DNA from 2 places in the Rhizobium sp. rho-13.1 genome. Region 2 is predicted to be linked to the other one. Evidence: predicted binding sites of a transcription regulator. Region 2 holds the regulator's gene; the other holds the start of a gene.

Region 1 (8,772 bases), on a different contig from region 2:
GATTTTCGGCAACTACCTGTCGGGCGCTCTTCGCAACCCGTCGGCTGCCGATGGCCAGTTCGGCCGTCTGATCTTCGGTTTCGCCGTTACGGAAGCTTTGGGCATCTTCTCGCTGCTCGTTGCTCTCCTCCTCCTCTTCGCCGTTTGATTTGTACGGTTTGATGGATCACGGCTTGCGGGAAGCGAGCCGTGATTCTTCGTATTTGCACCACTGGAGGTGAGCATGTTTGTGACTCCGGCTTATGCTGAAGAAGCCGCGCCGGCACCCGGCGAAGTGCACACGGAAACGGGTGTGGCCCCAGGCCATCACGCGTCTTTCCCGCCCTTTGACCCCAAGACATTTCCGTCTGCGCTGCTTTGGCTGGTGATTACATTCGCCATCTTCTACATCGTCATGCAGAAAGTCCTCGTGCCACGCGTTGGCGGGATCCTCGAGAGCCGGCACGCCCGGATCGCGCAGGATGTCGAGGAAGCCGCACGCCTGAAGGCCGAAGCCGACGCCGCTGTCGCGACCTATGAGCGCGAACTGGCAGAAGCCCGTGCCAAGTCCAATGCTATCGGTGCCGCAGCCCGCGCCGAAGCAAAGGCGAAGGCGGAAGCCGAACGCCGTGCCATCGAGGCAAGCCTGGCCGAAAAGATCAAGACCGCCGAAGCACGGATCGCCGAAATCAAGGCGAAGGCATTTGCCGACGTCGGCGCTGTTGCCGAAGAGGCTGCGTCATCCGTGGTCGAGCAGCTGATCGGTATGCCGGCTTCGCAGTCCGAGGTTGCCGCTGCTGTCGCCAACGTCAAGCAGGAGGCATAAGCCATGGAATTCCATCTGGACGAAACCTTCTTCGCCCTCGTTGGCCTGCTGCTGTTCATCGCCCTCATCGTCTACATGAAGGTTCCCGGCATGATGGCGAAGTCGCTCGACGAGCGCGCCGACCAGATCCGCAACGATCTGTCGGAAGCCAAGCGTCTGCGCGAGGAAGCCCAGCATCTGCTGGCCGAGTACCAGCGCAAGCGCAAGGAAGCGGAAGTCGAGGCGGCCAATATCGTTGCCTCTGCCGCTCGCGAAGCCGAGTTGCTGACAGCCGAAGCCAAGAAGAAGACGGAAGAATTCGTCGAACGCCGCACGGCAATTTCCGAGCAGAAGATCAAGCAGGCAGAGCTCGACGCCATCAAGGAAGTTCGCGCTGCCGCTGTCGACTTGGCAATCGCCGCAGCCCAAACCGTCATCGCCAGCAAGGCAGACGCCGGTGTTCAAGCGAAGCTGTTCCAGGCAGCGCTTGGCGACGTCAAGGCAAGCTTGAACTAAGCTTTGTACACATCAATGCGAAAGGCCGGGCATCGTCCCGGCCTTTTTGCATTTAGGGGGTTTCGTTGGCGAGGACATCCTTGCGCATCGGCCGGAAGCTCATGCGGTGCAGAGGGCAGGGGCCGACGAGTTCGATGCTGCTGCGATGAACTGCGGTGGCATAGCCGGCATGTGCCGCAAAGCCATAGGCCGGAAACACCATGCCGGCCCTGACCATCATCCGGTCGCGCGTTACCTTGGCAAGGATCGAAGCCGCGGCGATCGACAGCGACCGCCGGTCGCCCTTGACCACAGCCCTGCCGGAGCAGGGGAGGCCGGGTGGCACGTCGAGCCCGTCGACAAGCACGAAGCCTGCCGCGATCGCAAGACCGCAGACAGCCCGACGCATGGCATCGAGGCTCGCCTTGCGAATATCGGTCGCGTCGATGCGTCCGGCGCTGGACGATGCGATGGAGATCGTCGATGTCGCAATGATGAACTCGAACAGCTCTTCCCGTCTGGCAGCCGACAATTGCTTGGAATCGTTCAGGCCTTCGGGAATGTTATCCGGATCGAGGATGACGGCTGCAGCAACGACAGGCCCGGCGAGAGGACCTCGGCCTGCCTCGTCCGTGCCGGCAACCGGCCAGTGGCCTGCTTTGCGCGCCGAGTGCTCCAGCGTGAAATCCGGGACGAGCGGCAGGTCTTCGAAGAGCTGAGGAGAATCGGGTGGCGTGCGACGTGTCATGCGGCTGACCCTCGCACGCCAACCCGATTTCCTGCAAGTCCCCCGGCATTGGGGCGGCCAAGCCGGGGGATATCCTTTGGACAGTCAGGGCAACCGTCCGCAGGAATGGGTTTTCAGAGCAGCGACAGTTGAACGCCACTGCCATCCGGGGGAACGAACAGATCGGTGCGCAGTCTAATGCTGCGGCGCGTAAGGCCGAGCCTCTTGGTCGCCATCTCGAACCGACGGCTGATCTGCCAGGCGTAGGGTCCGGCACCTTTCATCCGCTTGCCAAAATCCGCATCGTAATCCTTGCCGCCGCGCATCTCGCGGACCAGCGACATCACATGCCGGTACCGGTCCGGGTAGTTCTGCAGCAGCCAGTCGCGAAACAGCGGACTGACTTCGAGCGGCAGGCGCAGCATTACGTAGCCGGCCTCCTCGGCGCCCGCAGCCTTGGCCGAATCCAGGATCTTCTCGAGTTCATGGTCGTTGAGTGCCGGGATCATTGGCGCCAGCATGACCGACGTCGGGATGCCCGCCGCGGAAAGCATCCGGACTGCCTCCAGTCTGCGTGCCGGCGTCGAAGCGCGGGGCTCCATGGTGCGTGCAAGCTTGCGGTCGAGGGTGGTGACCGACAGCGAGACGCGCACGAGGTTCTTTGCAGCGAGTTCGCCAAGGATATCGAGGTCGCGCAGCACCATGGCCGATTTGGTGACGATGGATACCGGATGGTTGGCCCGGTTCAGCACCTCCAGGATCTGGCGCATGATCCGCCATTCCTTCTCGATCGGCTGATACGGATCGGTGTTGGTGCCGATGGCAATGACCTTCGGCTCATAGCCTGGTTTAGCCAGTTCCCTTTCCAGCAGCTTCGGCGCATCCGGCTTGGCAAACAGCTTGGCCTCGAAATCCAGTCCGGCAGACAGCCCCATATAGGCGTGCGTCGGGCGCGCGAAACAGTAGATGCAGCCATGCTCGCAGCCACGGTAAGGATTGATGGAGCGATCGAAGGGAATGTCCGGCGACGTATTGCGGGTGATCGCCGTCCGCGCCTTCTCGATCTGCACCTCGGTCCTGAAGGGCGGCAGGTCTTCCAGCGACTGCCAGCCGTCGTCGATGCTCTCGCGGCTCGATAGTTCGAAGCGACCGCCAGGATTGAGCCCAGCACCGCGGCCACGCCGCCGGTCGATGTCGATCCGCAGACCGGACGAAACGATCAGTGCATCAGCCATATCTGCCGTGTTGGCAGGCGCGAATGCGGCCTGCCCTGCAAGGGACTGTTGGTTCATCGGTGGCTCCAGCGGCAGGGGATGCCCGTGCATCCCGATGTCTGACCTTGATTAAATTCCTATCGCAGCAATGAGAACAATGCAAGAACAAAATGCGGAAAACTGCGCTGGTATTCGATTATGCACCGCACTATAAACGAGCGATGTTGACAGTCATAATCGAATGCCGGGACCAGGAACCCGAATTGGCGCAGACACTTGCGTCCCTCGTCGCGGGTGCGATCGAGGGCCTGGTCTGTGACGTCGTGGTTCTCGACCATGGCTCAAGCGATGGCACCGAGCGCGTTGCCGATGCCGCCGGCTGCCGCTATCATACCGAATGGGATATCGGCGAAATCCTGCGCTCCGCACGCGGCGAATGGCTGCTGCTGGTGGAGCCCGGCGCGCGCCCGCAGGCCGGCTGGATAGACGAGATCGGCGAGTATATGGCGCTGAACAAGTTGCCCGCCCGCTTCACCGCCTCGCGTGGATACAGGCGGCCGTTGCTGCAGCGCATCGGCCGGGCGGTGTCGCCGCTGGAGTTCGGCTTCCTCATTTCAAAGGCGCAAGCTCTGGCCGCTGCCAGAAGCGGCATGACATTGGCAGAACTTGCCAAGGGCCAGAAGCCCGGAAAGCTGTCGAGCGAGATCATCCCGTCCTGGGTGGCGGCGCGCTCGCTGCGCTGAGCACGCAGCCTCTCTGATCAGACGGATTGTCCGCCGCGCTTGAGGTGTTCGTCCAGGCGCGGCATGATCTCGATGAAATTGCACGGCATATGGCGGTAGTCGAGCTGTGCCTTCAGGATGCCATCCCAGGCATCCTTGCAGGCGCCGGGCGATCCCGGCAGCACGAAGATGAAGGTGGCATTGGCCAGCCCTGCCGTCGCCCTCGACTGGATCGTCGACGTGCCGATCTTGTCGTAGGAGATGCGATGGAAGACCGCCGAAAAACCCTCCATGCGCTTTTCAAACAGCGGCTCCAGCGCATCCGGCGTCACGTCGCGGCCGGTAAAGCCGGTGCCGCCGGTGGTGATCACCACATCGACGGCGGGGTCCGTGGTCCAGGCTTCCACGGTAGCGCGGATCTGTGCGATATCGTCGGGCACTATGGCGCGGGCGGCCAACCAATGGCCGGCGTCTGCAATGCGCCCCACCAGAGTGTCACCGGATTTGTCGTCTTCGGCTGTGCGGGTGTCGGAGACGGTGAGCACGGCAATGCCGACTGGCACGAAAGGCCGCTGTTGCGTAGAGCCTGTCATCGGAGATCTCCTGCGGTTGTCTGCGTTGCCTGAAAATACCAGTCCGGCCTGTGGCTGTGAAGCGAAGCGGCCGCAGCCTTGGCTGCATCCGGATCGTCAAACAGGGCAAAACAGCTGGCACCAGAGCCGGACATCCTGACGAGCCTGGGTCGTTGCCCGGCCATTAATACCGATAGCTCGCCGATCTCGGGGCAAAGTGCACGCGCCGGCGGCTCTAGATCGTTGCGGAGGCTGTCGATCACGGAAAGCCACTCGGTGCTACTCTGCAGTTGCCGGTGTTCGAAACCGAACGGTGGATTGTTCTTCTCCGTCAACTGACGAAAAACCGCCGGTGTCGATACCCCGACCAGAGGGTTGCCGATCAGCAAGCCGAAGGACGGGAAGTCCGGTAGCACGTCGATCTCCTCGCCGATGCCACGGGCGATCAGTGGCCGGCTCGTCAGACACATCGGCACGTCAGCCCCGAGTTGCAGCGCAAGAGCCTTCAGCTTATCCGGCGTGAGATTGATATTCCAAAGCCGCATCAGCCCGCGCAAGGCCGCAGCGGCATCGGCCGAGCCGCCACCTATGCCGGAGGCGATGGGCAAACTTTTCTCGAGATGAATCAGGACCGGCGGTGCACTGCCGCCAGATGCCTGCCGCAAAAGATCGCGAGCCCTGATCACGAGGTTGCTAGTGGATTGCTCCTGCGGGCCAAGAGACGTTGCGAACCGTCCGGATATCTCGAACCTGTCCGCATCGGCGGCGCTGAACCCCAGCCGGTCGCCATGATCGGCAAAAGTCACCAGCATGTCGAGCAGATGGTAACCGTCGTCCCGAAGCCCCGTCACATGCAGGGCAAGGTTGATTTTCGCGGGCGCCTCTTCCGTGAGGTCGAAGGCGCCCGCGTCAAAAATCGATGGCATCGGTCGTCAGGATTTCTTGTCGACTGGCGGGGTCTCGGCCGGGACTGCTGCCGGCGGCTTGGATTTCTCCGCAGCCTTGGGGTCGTCGAGCGGCGGCAGGCCGTTGGCGATCTTGTCCTTCAGACGCGGCAGGTCGGCCTCTTCCGGCTTGTAGGTAATCGCCCGGTTCCACTGGTAGACGGCCTCGAGACGACGCCCGACGCGCCAGTATGCATCGCCGAGATGGTCGTTGACGGTGACATCGCCGGCTTCCAGCTGCACGGCGCGTTCCAGTTCCTTGACCGCATCGTCGAAGCGGTTGAGGCGGAAATAGGCCCAGCCGAGCGAATCGACGATGTAGCCGTCGTCAGGTCGCGCATCGACAGCCTTCTTGATCATCGCCAGCCCCTCGTCGAGGTTGCGGTTCATGTCGACCCAGGAATAGCCGAGATAGTTGAGCACCTGCGGCTGGTCGGGGTTTAGCTCGAGCGCCTTCTTGAAGTTCGGCTCGGCAATGTCCCACTTCTTCAGGCGCTCATAAGCGATAGCGCGCTGGTAGAAGATGTTCCAGTCGGCTTTGGTCGGCACTGGGCCGATGACCTCAACAGCCTTGTCATAGTTGTCGGCCATCGCCTGGTAGTTCTTGGCCTGAGACAGCACGTTGCCATAGGCAAGGTAGCTGCGGATATCCTTCGGATCGGACTCGATCAGCGACTTCAGGTGCTTGAGCGCATCTTCGGACTTGCCGCCCTGTGCCAGCGCCAGCCCGAGTTGCAGTTCAGAGATACGGGCCATTGGCGATCCCGGCGGCACCTGCTTGTAGAAGGCGATGGCGCGGTCCATCTGGTCCTGCTTTTCGGCAATGCCGCCGAGCAGCACCAGCGTGTCCGAGCTCTTCGGGTCCAGCGCATTCGCCGTCTCGAGGTACAGCGATACCACGTCTTCGGCGCCATCGCGGTTTAGCGCGGCGGCAACGGAGAACAGCACGGATGCGGCCCCCTGCGAGGCGTTGGTCACGGCCTGCTCCGGCTTTTCACCCTTGCCGATGCTGTCACGCAGCGCGTTCAGCGGCGCAAAATTGCTGATCATGCTGTCGCCGACGGAGATTGCGTCCAGCGCCTTCTGCTTGTTGCCTTCCTTGGCTTCGAGCGAGGCAAGCGCCATGACGGCGCGCATGTAGGTGTCCGGTGCCGTGGCGCCGCCGTCCTTGTCGAGCACGGCGCTGTTGAGGTGCGTGCGAGCCGATTTGGTATCGCCGATGACAAGGGCGATGGTGCCGGCCTGGTAGTTCTTGAAGATGTCGAACCAGTTCGGCCCCTGCATCTTGTCGACCATCGCCAGCGCTTCCTTGCCGCGTCCGGCGCCGACCTGCGCCCAGGCGGCAAGCAGCCCGTTCATCATCCGGTCGAGGTCGTTCGGGCCGGTGTATTTGAGGATAGCCTGGGCTGCGCTGTAATCGTGGCGGCGCATGGCGTCCATGCCGCGCACGATTGTGGTGATCCGCTCGACCGTCGGGTCGGACTTCAGTTCGTTGGCATATTTGACGCCTTCGTCGATATTGCCGTTGAGCAGCAGCGAAATCATCAGGCGTTGGCGGATTTCCGGGTTGCCCGGCTCGATCATCAGCGCCTTTTTGTAGAGCGCTATGGCGTTGATGTAGTCATGGTCGACATCGGCCGTGCGGGCGGCAAGAAAGGCGCCGGAAAAGGTATCGACGCGGTCCGGCTCGAAGGTCACCGTATCGCTCGCATCCACTGCCTTCTTGGACGCATCCTCAGCGTGCAGCACGTTGATCGCAGTCACCGAAATGAACGCGGCGAGAGCTGCGCTCGAAAGCAAGCGAATGGCAAGTGTTTGCCGCATTAGAGAACCTTTCTTGGAGGGCAACCGGAAGCCGGTCGCGCCATGCATTCTTTCAGCACTGATTCACAACAGGATGGCTTTTTTGAAGCGGCCCCGCAAGAAATACAGCTCGTCGCTTGTCAGTTAACGCGCTCGATGCAGAAGTCGATGACTTCCATCAGGGCCGATTTGCCGGGGCTGTCCGGCAACGGTGCCAGGGCATCTCGCGCAATCGTGCCGTAGTGGACGGCCCGTCCGATGGTGTCGTTGAGGGCGCCGTACTTGGTGATCAAACCCAAGGCCTTTTCGAGATTGGCGTCGCTGCTGTTGCCGTTCTCTATGGCGTCGCGCCAGAAGGCACGCTCTTCCTCGGTGCCCCGGCGATAGGCGAGGATGACCGGCAGGGTGATCTTGCCCTCGCGAAAATCGTCGCCGACATTCTTGCCGAGATCGACGGCCTTGCCACCATAGTCGAGCACATCGTCAACCAGCTGGAAGGCGAGACCAAGATTGGTCCCGTAGGATTTCAACGCATTGCGGCCGGATTTGCCGCCATTTGCAACGATCGGCCCGACTTCCGCAGCCGCTGCAAAAAGCGCCGCCGTCTTGGCGCGGATGACCGAGAGATAGTCGTCCTCGGTGGTCTCCATGTTCTTGGCGACCGACAGCTGCAGGACTTCGCCCTCGGCAATGACACAGGCCGCCGTCGACAGCACATCGAGCGCTTCCAGCGATCCGACATCCACCATCATACGAAATGCCTGGCCGAGCAGGAAGTCGCCGACCAGCACGCTCGCCTGGTTGCCCCAGATCATGCGGGCCGTGGAGCGGCCACGGCGCAAGTCGCTCTCGTCGACCACGTCGTCATGCAGCAGCGTTGCCGTATGCATGAACTCGACAGAGGTCGCCAGCTTGACGTGGTTTTCGCCCTTGTAGCCAAAAAGCGCTGCAGAGGCGAGCGTCAGCATCGGCCGCAAACGCTTGCCGCCGGAGGAAATCAGATGCTCCGCGACCTCCGGGATCATCTGCACATCGGATCCAGCCTTGGAAAGGATCAACTGGTTGACACGCTCCATATCTGCCTTGGTCAGGTCGACCAGCGGCTTGACGGAGGCCAGTCTGTTTTTGCTTTCTTCAAGCGGTATCACGACGCCCAACGTCCCGAACTCCTGTTCATTTTGTGAAAACGACAATAAGAAGGGGCAGGGGACGCGGCAAGGGGCGAATTGTCCGGTCGCGCAAAATTGACAGGAAACGCCAGGTTCATGCACGAATTGATACGCACCAACGATCCCGTCACGCTTTCATTCGCCGAAAGCCTGATGAAGGATGCGGGTATCCGCTGCATGGTTGCCGATGAGGCAATGAGCATTCTCGAAGGCTCGCTCGGCATGTTGCCGCGTCGCTTCTTGGTCGACGGGGACCGCGCCATCGAGGCCCGCCGCATCCTGATAGACGCCGGCCTTGGCGACGAGTTGCGCGCCGAGCGGCGCTGAGAGCGGCGATGAACG
Region 2 (8,772 bases):
AGCCTTCCTCGACGGTGACGAGGCGACCGGTCTTCTTCACCGATTCGATAACGGTCGGCAGATCCATCGGACGCAGCGTGCGCAGATCGATCAGTTCGACGTCGATGCCGAGCTGTTCGAGTTCGGCGACAGCCTTGACCGCGTAGGTCATGCCGATGCCGAACGAAACGATCGTCACGTCCTTGCCGGTACGGTGGATACGGGCCTTGCCGATCGGCAGCACGAAGTTGTCCATCTTCGGCACATCGAAATGCTGGCCGTAGAGGATTTCATTCTCGAGGAAGACCACCGGGTTAGGATCGCGGATTGCAGCCTTCAGAAGGCCCTTGGCGTCGGCTGCCGTGTACGGCATGACAACCTTGAGGCCCGGGATCTGGCTGTACCAGGCAGAGTAGTCCTGGCTATGCTGGGCACCGACGCGGGCAGCCGCACCATTCGGGCCACGGAAGACGATCGGCGCACCCATCTGGCCGCCGGACATATAGAGCGTCTTGGCAGCCGAGTTGATGATCTGGTCGATGGCCTGCATGGCGAAGTTGAACGTCATGAACTCGACGATCGGCTTCAGACCTGACATGGCGGCACCGACGCCGATACCGGCAAAGCCGTGCTCGGTGATCGGGGTATCGATAACGCGGCGGGCGCCGAATTCCTGCAGCAACCCTTGCGTCACCTTGTACGCGCCCTGGTACTCGGCCACTTCCTCGCCCATGACAAAGACGTTATCGTCAGCGCGCATTTCTTCGGCCATGGCGTCGCGGAGTGCGTCGCGTACGGTCGTCGAGACCATTTCGGTGCCGGCCGGGATGTCCGGATCGGCAGCGATATGAGCCTTTGGCTGGGCCGGTACCTTGCTGTCGGCGCGGGCCGTCGGCTCATCGGCCGATTGGCGGGCCTTGCCGCCGGCGTCGTTGCTGGTCGCAGCCGGCGTGTCGGCATCGGCCTTGGGGGCCGCAGCCTCTTCGGTGTCCGAACCGGCGCTCATGGCGTCGGTGCTTTCACCTTCGGCCAGCAGGATCGCGATCTTGGCATTGACCTTGACGCCCTGGGTGCCTTCGGCGACCAGGAGCTTGCCGATCGTGCCTTCGTCGACGGCTTCGACTTCCATCGTCGCCTTGTCGGTTTCAATTTCGGCAATGACGTCGCCGGAGGTGACCTTGTCACCTTCCTTCTTCAGCCATTTGGACAGTGTGCCTTCTTCCATCGTCGGAGAGAGGGCGGGCATCAGGATATCGATAGGCATGGGTTCCCTCCCCGATCAGAGCAGAATGTCTGTATAGAGCGCGGATGCATCCGGCTCCGGCTCGGACTGGGCGAAATCGGCACTGTCAGCAACGATATCGCGAACATCCTTGTCGATCGCTTTCAGATCGTCTTCGGATGCCCAGCCCTTTCCGACCAGGCGCAAGCGCACCTGCTCGATCGGATCATGTTCTGAGCGCATCTTCTGCACTTCGTCCTTGGAGCGATACTTCGCCGGGTCGGACATCGAATGGCCGCGATAACGGTAGGTCAGCATTTCGAGAATGATCGGGCCCTTGCCGGACCGGCAATGCTGGAGCGCCTCGTCGGCTGCCGCCTTGACGGCGCGCACATCCATGCCATCGACCTGCATACCGGGAATGCCGAAGCCCGAACCGCGAAGCGAATAGTTGGACTGCGCCGTCGCGCGGGCCGAGGACGTGCCCATGGCGTAGTGGTTGTTCTCGATGATATAGACGATCGGCAGCTTCCAGAGAGCAGCCATATTGAAGCTCTCGTAGACCTGGCCCTGGTTGGCAGCACCGTCACCGAAATAGGCGACAGAGACGCTGTCATTGCCACGGTATTTGTTGGCGAAAGCGAGCCCGGTGCCGAGCGAAACCTGCGCGCCGACGATACCGTGACCGCCGTAGAAATGCTTCTCTTTCGAGAACATGTGCATCGAGCCGCCCTTGCCGTGCGAATAGCCGCTGCTGCGACCAGTCAGTTCGGCCATGACGCCACGCGCTTCCATGCCGCAAGCGAGCATGTGGCCGTGGTCGCGATAGGCCGTGATGACCTGATCGCCTTCCTTCTGGGCCATCTGCATGCCGACGACGACAGCTTCCTGGCCGATGTAGAGGTGACAGAATCCGCCGATGAACCCCATGCCGTACAACTGTCCGGCCTTTTCCTCGAAACGCCGGATGAGCAGCATTTCGCGGTAGGCTTTCAGCTCTTCGTCGCGATCGAAATCGGCGATAGGACCGCCGTTGGTTTCAACACGTGCTGACTTGGACGTTTTCCGGTTGGAAACGGACGCGATTTTCGGCGCCATTCAACCCTCCCCTGTGTGATAAGCATCGATCAATGGTGACGCGTAACATAGGGAAGATTAACAGATGCAGCAATGCCATAAACGCATGGCTAGTATTCGATATAAGTCACTGAAAAATAAATAAAATCTTCGATTAACTGAAATTCAGTTAATCGCGCTATTTGTTGAAGATGACGATTTCGTCGGCCTTGGAATAATCGAGCTGGTAACGGGCCTTTTCATCAAGCATGTCCTTGTCGAGCGATCCGTCGCTGAGCAGGGCAACCTCCTTTTCAAGGTGCTGTCGCTTAGCAACGAGATCGGCCAGATCCTTGGAGCGGGCCAGTCGCTGCTGCTCGAAGACTTCGGTCGCCCGCAGGCCGTAGTCGCCATGGACGCAGTGGTAGCCGAAATAGGATACGAAGGCGACGGTGATGGCTGGAAGAACCAGGTGACCGAGCCGCTTCTTCTTATGATATTTTGTCCACATGCCGTTTGCCCATACGCTGTACCCGTGTGAGCGACACTAGACGGCAGAGATTAACCGTCCGTTGACCGTGTTGCGAGATCGACTAAAAAACCGCGCCCGAAGGCGCGGTTGGTAGAAAAGCGGATGCGTCTGGTATCAGCCGCGCAGGATGGACGTGCCGGCGTAGCGGGCCTGCGGACCGAGCATTTCCTCGATGCGGATCAGCTGGTTGTACTTGGCAAGACGGTCCGAGCGCGACAGCGAGCCGGTTTTGATCTGGCCGCAGTTGGTGGCGACCGCGAGATCGGCAATCGTCGAATCCTCGGTTTCGCCGGAGCGGTGCGACATGACGGCGGTGTAGCCGGCCTTGTGGGCCGTTTCGACGGCGTCGAGCGTTTCGGTCAGCGTGCCGATCTGGTTGACCTTAACGAGGATCGAGTTGGCGACGCCCATCTTGATGCCGTCGCGAAGGCGCGAGGAGTTGGTGACGAAAAGGTCGTCGCCAACCAGCTGGGTGGTCTTGCCGGCAAGCTCGGTCAGCGTCTTCCAGCCTTCCCAATCGTCTTCGGACATGCCGTCTTCGATCGACAGGATCGGATACTTGGCAGCGAGTTCGGCAAGGTATTCAGCCATGGCGCCCGGCTCCAGCGTGCGGCCTTCGCCTTCGAGAACGTACTTGCCGTCCTTGAAGAACTCGGTCGCAGCGCAATCGAGGCCGAGGTAGATGTCTTCGCCGGGACGATAGCCGGCCTTCTCGATCGACTTCATGATGAAGTCCAGGGCTTCCGGCGCGCTCTTCAGGCCCGGTGCGAAACCGCCTTCGTCGCCGACATTGGTGTTATGACCCTGGGCCGACAGCTCCTTCTTCAGCACGTGGAAAACTTCGGAGCCCATGCGGACGGCATCGGAGAAGGTTTCTGCACCGACGGGGAGAATCATGAATTCCTGGAAGTCGATCGGGTTGTCGGCGTGGGCACCGCCGTTGATGATGTTCATCATCGGCACAGGCAGAAGGCTGGCATAAGCGCCGCCGACGTAGCGATAGAGCGGCAAGTCGGCGCTCTGGGCAGCGGCCTTGGCGACGGCGAGCGATACACCGAGGATGGCGTTGGCGCCGAGGCGGGACTTGTTGGCCGTGCCATCCAGCTCAATCATCAGGTTGTCGATCTGGATCTGGTTTTCAGCATCGAGACCGCCGATGGCCTCAAAAATCTCGGTATCGACGGCTTCTACAGCCTTTTCGACGCCCTTGCCGTGGTAACGCGAGCCACCATCGCGCAATTCGACTGCCTCGTGGGCACCTGTCGAGGCGCCCGACGGGACTGCGGCGCGACCCATGCTGCCGTCTTCCAGATATACGTCGACTTCGACAGTCGGGTTGCCGCGGCTGTCGAGAATCTCGCGGGCGATAATGTCGGTGATTGCGGTCATGGCTGGTTCCTGCTCGCTGGTTATAATCGATTGAAATCTCTAAATCGAAGGCGTGACAATTACAATGCCATCACGCGCTTCGAATGAGGGAACGTCATAGCCGACTAAACCAAGATCATGTCAGCCTGTTGAACGCTCCCGCAGATGCTAGGCCTTGGCGATGGCGTCGAATGCCAGTAGCTTTTCGAGCAGCTGCGGCATGTCTTTCAGATGCACCATGTTGGGGCCATCGGACGGCGCATGGTCGGGATCCTCGTGGGTTTCGATAAAGACGCCGGCGACGCCGACGGCAACGGCCGCGCGGGCAAGGGTTTCCACGAATTCGCGCTGGCCGCCTGACGATGCGCCCTGGCCACCGGGCTGCTGCACGGAGTGGGTAGCATCGAAGATCACCGGAGCGCCCATCGCCGCCATGATCGGCAGCGAGCGCATATCGGAGACCAGCGTATTGTAGCCGAAGGAGGCTCCGCGTTCGCAGAGCAGGATATTCGGGTTTCCGCTGTCGTTAAGCTTGGCCAGCACGTTCTTCATGTCCCAGGGGGCGAGGAACTGACCCTTCTTGACGTTGATGATGCGGCCGGTCTTGGCGGCAGCGACCAGAAGATCGGTCTGGCGCGACAGGAAAGCCGGGATCTGCAGGACATCCACGGTCTTGGCGACAAGCGCGCACTGCTCTTCCGTGTGGATGTCGGTGAGCACCGGGAAACCGTATTCCTGCTTCAGATCGGCGAAGATCTCCAGAGCCGCTTCCAGCCCAAGGCCGCGCTGGGCGGACAGGGATGTGCGGTTGGCCTTGTCGAAGGACGACTTGTAGACGAGCCCGATACCGAGCGAGGCGCAGAGTTCCTTGAGCTTGCCGGCTATCGTGAAGGCATGGTCGCGGCTCTCCATCTGGCAGGGACCGGCAATCAGCGAGAGGCGCTTGCTGTTGGAGAAAGTGACCTTGCCGGGGCCTTCGCCGGCGACCACGTCCGAATTTGTCGAATGGCTCATGCTGTCTCCTCGAAGGCAAACAATGCCCCCTGCCCGGGAGCGGCCTTCACCAGAATAGTGTTGCTCTTGCGTGTGTAGGTCACGCCGTTACCAGCCAAATGCGCTTCTGTCACGGAAAGATCGCGAACGGCAAAGACGATTGCCCGCCCCCGCAGGCCCGGATCTTCACCGGATGGCGCCACCTCATAGAAGGCCTCCATCCCCTCGCCGCTCAAGATGTCGATTTCCACATTGGCCGACGATGCTGTGATGCCAAAGGAATGCGGAGCGATTGCGGCACCATTGCCAACTTCGCTGATGAGCCCGGAAAACGCCTCCGGACTGGCGGAGGACAGTACAATGCGCGAAATGCCGAGAACGCCGTTCGGATGCCTCTCCAGCGCGCTGCGATCCGTCGGCATCGCATTGATGCGCTCGCAGGTGAAAACGAAGAAATCCGGGGCACGCAAATCTGCAGCGAAGGCAAGTCGAAAGCCGGCGATCGATTCGGACCCGTCCGGCATGCGCAACGGCCTTTCGAACTCGAGGATCTTGCCGCCCGAGACCCCGCTGTCGAGAAAGCGCTGCTGGTCGCTTTCAGCATTGCCGGTTGCGAAGGCAATGGAGGAAAAACCATCGTCGCCGACGCGAAACCGGAAAGCCTGGTCGCGCGCGACGAAGACATTGCCGGCCAGCGCCGACGCCTCGCACTCCGAGAGACTGGCAATGCCGAGTGGCTCGAGATAGGTCTTGTCGGCAAAGAAAACGCAAGCATTTTCAGTACCAAAGGGATGCCGTGCATCGGCAGCGACAGTGAAGCCGACCTTGCTCAGCCGCTGGCGCGCAGAGGCTATATCACAGGTCGGCAGGACCAGATGGTCGATCGGGTAGGCTGCTGTCATGGTTTGTCTCCACCCTGCGAAGCCGTCAGCGACCGCAGCGCGACATGATCTTCCAAAAACGCGATTATTCCAACGGCGTTCACAAAGATTTAGTCACTTGCGGAACACATATGGAACAGATAGTGTCCGTTCTGGCTTTGTTTCGCACTTGGAGCACGAAAAACGATGTTGACGCGCAAGCAACAGGAACTGCTTCTCTTCATTCACGAACGAATGAAAGAGTCCGGCGTGCCGCCTTCTTTCGATGAAATGAAGGATGCGCTGGATCTGGCGTCGAAATCAGGCATCCATCGGCTGATCACGGCGCTGGAGGAACGCGGCTTCATTCGCCGCCTGCCGAACCGGGCGCGTGCCATCGAGGTCATCAAGCTTCCCGAGGCCTATAACCCGAATGCGCAGCCACGGCGCGGCTTTTCGCCGAGCGTCATCGAAGGCAGCCTTGGCAAGACGCCGGCTGTTGCCGCAGCGCCGACAAAGCCCGCAGTCGACGACCGCAGCGGCTCCGTCTCGCTGCCGGTCATGGGCCGAATCGCTGCCGGTGTTCCCATTGCCGCGATCCAGAACAACACCCACGACATCATGGTTCCAGCCGACATGGTCGGCGCCGGCGAGCATTACGCGCTCGAGGTGCGAGGCGATTCGATGATCGAGGCCGGCATCTTCGACGGCGATACGGTGATCATCCGAAATGCCAGTACGGCGAGCCCCGGCGACATCATCGTCGCCCTCGTCGATGACGAGGAGGCCACGCTCAAGCGCTTTCGCCGCAAAGGTGCCTCCATTGCACTCGAGGCAGCCAACCCGGCCTACGAGACCCGCATCTTCGGCCCGGACAGGGTGAAGATCCAGGGGCGGCTTGTCGGCCTCATCCGCCGGTATCACTGACCGGTGACGTGGCGTCGGTACCGGTGAAAGCGGGCTTTCGCCAGTCGTAGGCTCGATGCCTCTCCCATGGACGGTCAAGGGCGCTGAACGCGGTGATGAACTCTGGCTTAGGAGAGCTTAAGTTGACCTCTATGGAACCTGTTTTGCGTAACGAAGCGCCGGTGTAGAGCACTGCACCGGACCGACAGCGATCAAGGCGAAGTTTGACCGGCGTGATGACAATGTCGGCGGTATCGCAGGCCGGCCCCAGATAAGCCGCGTCGGAGATAGTCACCAGCATCGCGCCCGTCTCGAGCATGGCAACGCACCAATCGCGACCATGGCAGGCAAACCCGCCGTCGACCGCATTGTCCAGAGCAGTTTCCATTGCTGACCGCAATGTGGCCTGATGCTCCGCATCCATACGGGTCGAGGGGCGGCCACGAACGGAATGGGACGGGGTCGAGTTGTCCGGCGGCAGCATTTGCGGCGGCGTATCCTCTGACACCAGCAGGGCTCGCTTCCATTGCTGATAGATAAAATCCGGGGGGCGTTCGCGGTTGCGCTCGAGGCGCCCCTGCCGGAACAGGGCGACGAGTTCGCCATCCTCCGAAATCAGCAGTTCCGATTTCTGGAGAGACGGTTGGAAGGCGGCGAAGGTCACCGAGGCTGCAATCAGCAACGCGCCGGCATGGCGCATAGGCGTCCGCAGCACCGTCATCAGCAGGAAGCCGGCAATAATGGTCGGGAAAAGTCCGGCAGGCAGGCGCGCGAAGGGCACATTGCCACCCCATGCCGCCACCGTCTTTGCGATGACCATGACGATATCGAGTCCCCACCCGGTGACTAGCCAGAATACGCCGTCTAGGCCGAAAGGCATCATCAGCATGGCAAGCATGCCGATCGGCATGACGATGAATGACACCACCGGCATGGCGGCAAGGTTGGCAACGAGGCCATAGGTCGCCAGCCTGTGAAAATGCTCAATCGAAAAGATCGCCGTCGACGCGCCGCCGATGAACGATGTCATGGCGACGCCTGTGAAGAAGCGGCTGACCGCCCGCACCGGCATCGGTGCCCGGAAAGCGGCAAACCGCCGCTCGCGGGGCGGACGTCCCTTCCATAGCGAATAGCCGGATACAAGGGCGATGGTCGCCGCATAGGACATCTGGAAACTCGGGCCGAGGATCTGCGACGGCGAGAGCACCAGGATGGCGATGGCCGATAGGGCGACATTGCGCAGGCTGAAGGATGGTCTGTCGAACAGCACCGCGACCAGCATGATCGCCATCATGATGAAGGCCCGTTCGGCCGATACCCCGAAGCCGGAAATGAAATAATAGGCGGTGACGGTGATCAGCGCACCGACGGCTGCAATTTTCTTGGTCGGAAAAGCCTGCGCCAATCCGGGAAACAGGCTCAGTACATGCCGGAGGCCGACATAGAAGATACCGGCCGACAAAGCCATATTCAGTCCCGAGATGGCGATGATATGGGCGAGGCCGGACACCCTTAGGGCATCCGTCGTTTCCGGCGAAATCGCCCGACGTTCGTCGTTGACCAGCGAAGCCGCGAAGGCGCCGGTGTCGCCGGGCAGGATCGAGCGGATTCGGTCTCCGATATGGCCGCGCAGCCCAGTCAGCCAGCGGTCGATCCTTTGGAGCGTGGTTCGCTCGCTGGTGTCGTCGACGCTGGCCATCATCAGTTGCGGCGTACCGTAGAAGAAACCGTTGGCACCGGTGCCTTCGAAATAGGCAGTGAACGCAAAATCGTGGAGGCCGGGCAGCGCAGGGCCTGCTGGCGGGCTTAACCGGGCCCTGCCCTCAACCACATCTCCGAGTTCGAACGGTACATCC

What was found. The regulator LexA, encoded in region 2, represses DNA repair genes until DNA is damaged. The targets are predictions, from matches to a motif close to TGTTCNNNNTGTGTTCNG.
Region 1: a site for LexA is predicted at 3,371-3,388, ahead of EQW76_RS09555 (PA0069 family radical SAM protein). Genes of this name have one in related genera too.

The regions. Positions count from the first base shown of each region.
Region 1 is NZ_SCFL01000002.1:641,552-650,323, forward strand. Features, by position in the region: gene EQW76_RS09535 (F0F1 ATP synthase subunit C) at 1-148, shown strand, start outside; gene EQW76_RS09540 (F0F1 ATP synthase subunit B) at 224-805, shown strand; gene EQW76_RS09545 (F0F1 ATP synthase subunit B) at 809-1,300, shown strand; gene EQW76_RS09550 (ribonuclease HII) at 1,353-2,027, opposite strand; gene EQW76_RS09555 (PA0069 family radical SAM protein) at 2,141-3,298, opposite strand; gene EQW76_RS09560 (glycosyltransferase family A protein) at 3,442-3,963, shown strand; gene moaB (molybdenum cofactor biosynthesis protein B) at 3,981-4,535, opposite strand; gene EQW76_RS09570 (4-(cytidine 5'-diphospho)-2-C-methyl-D-erythritol kinase) at 4,532-5,440, opposite strand; gene EQW76_RS09575 (tetratricopeptide repeat protein) at 5,447-7,282, opposite strand; gene EQW76_RS09580 (polyprenyl synthetase family protein) at 7,402-8,418, opposite strand; gene EQW76_RS09585 (DUF2007 domain-containing protein) at 8,527-8,757, shown strand; gene EQW76_RS09590 (methyltransferase) at 8,766-8,772, shown strand, end outside.
Region 2 is NZ_SCFL01000001.1:225,725-234,496, reverse strand. Features, by position in the region: gene EQW76_RS01380 (pyruvate dehydrogenase complex E1 component subunit beta) at 1-1,243, opposite strand, end outside; gene pdhA (pyruvate dehydrogenase (acetyl-transferring) E1 component subunit alpha) at 1,259-2,299, opposite strand; gene EQW76_RS01370 (septum formation initiator family protein) at 2,457-2,768, opposite strand; gene eno (phosphopyruvate hydratase) at 2,904-4,178, opposite strand; gene kdsA (3-deoxy-8-phosphooctulonate synthase) at 4,326-5,171, opposite strand; gene EQW76_RS01355 (VOC family protein) at 5,168-6,052, opposite strand; gene lexA (transcriptional repressor LexA) at 6,218-6,937, shown strand; gene EQW76_RS01345 (ComEC/Rec2 family competence protein) at 6,918-8,772, opposite strand, start outside.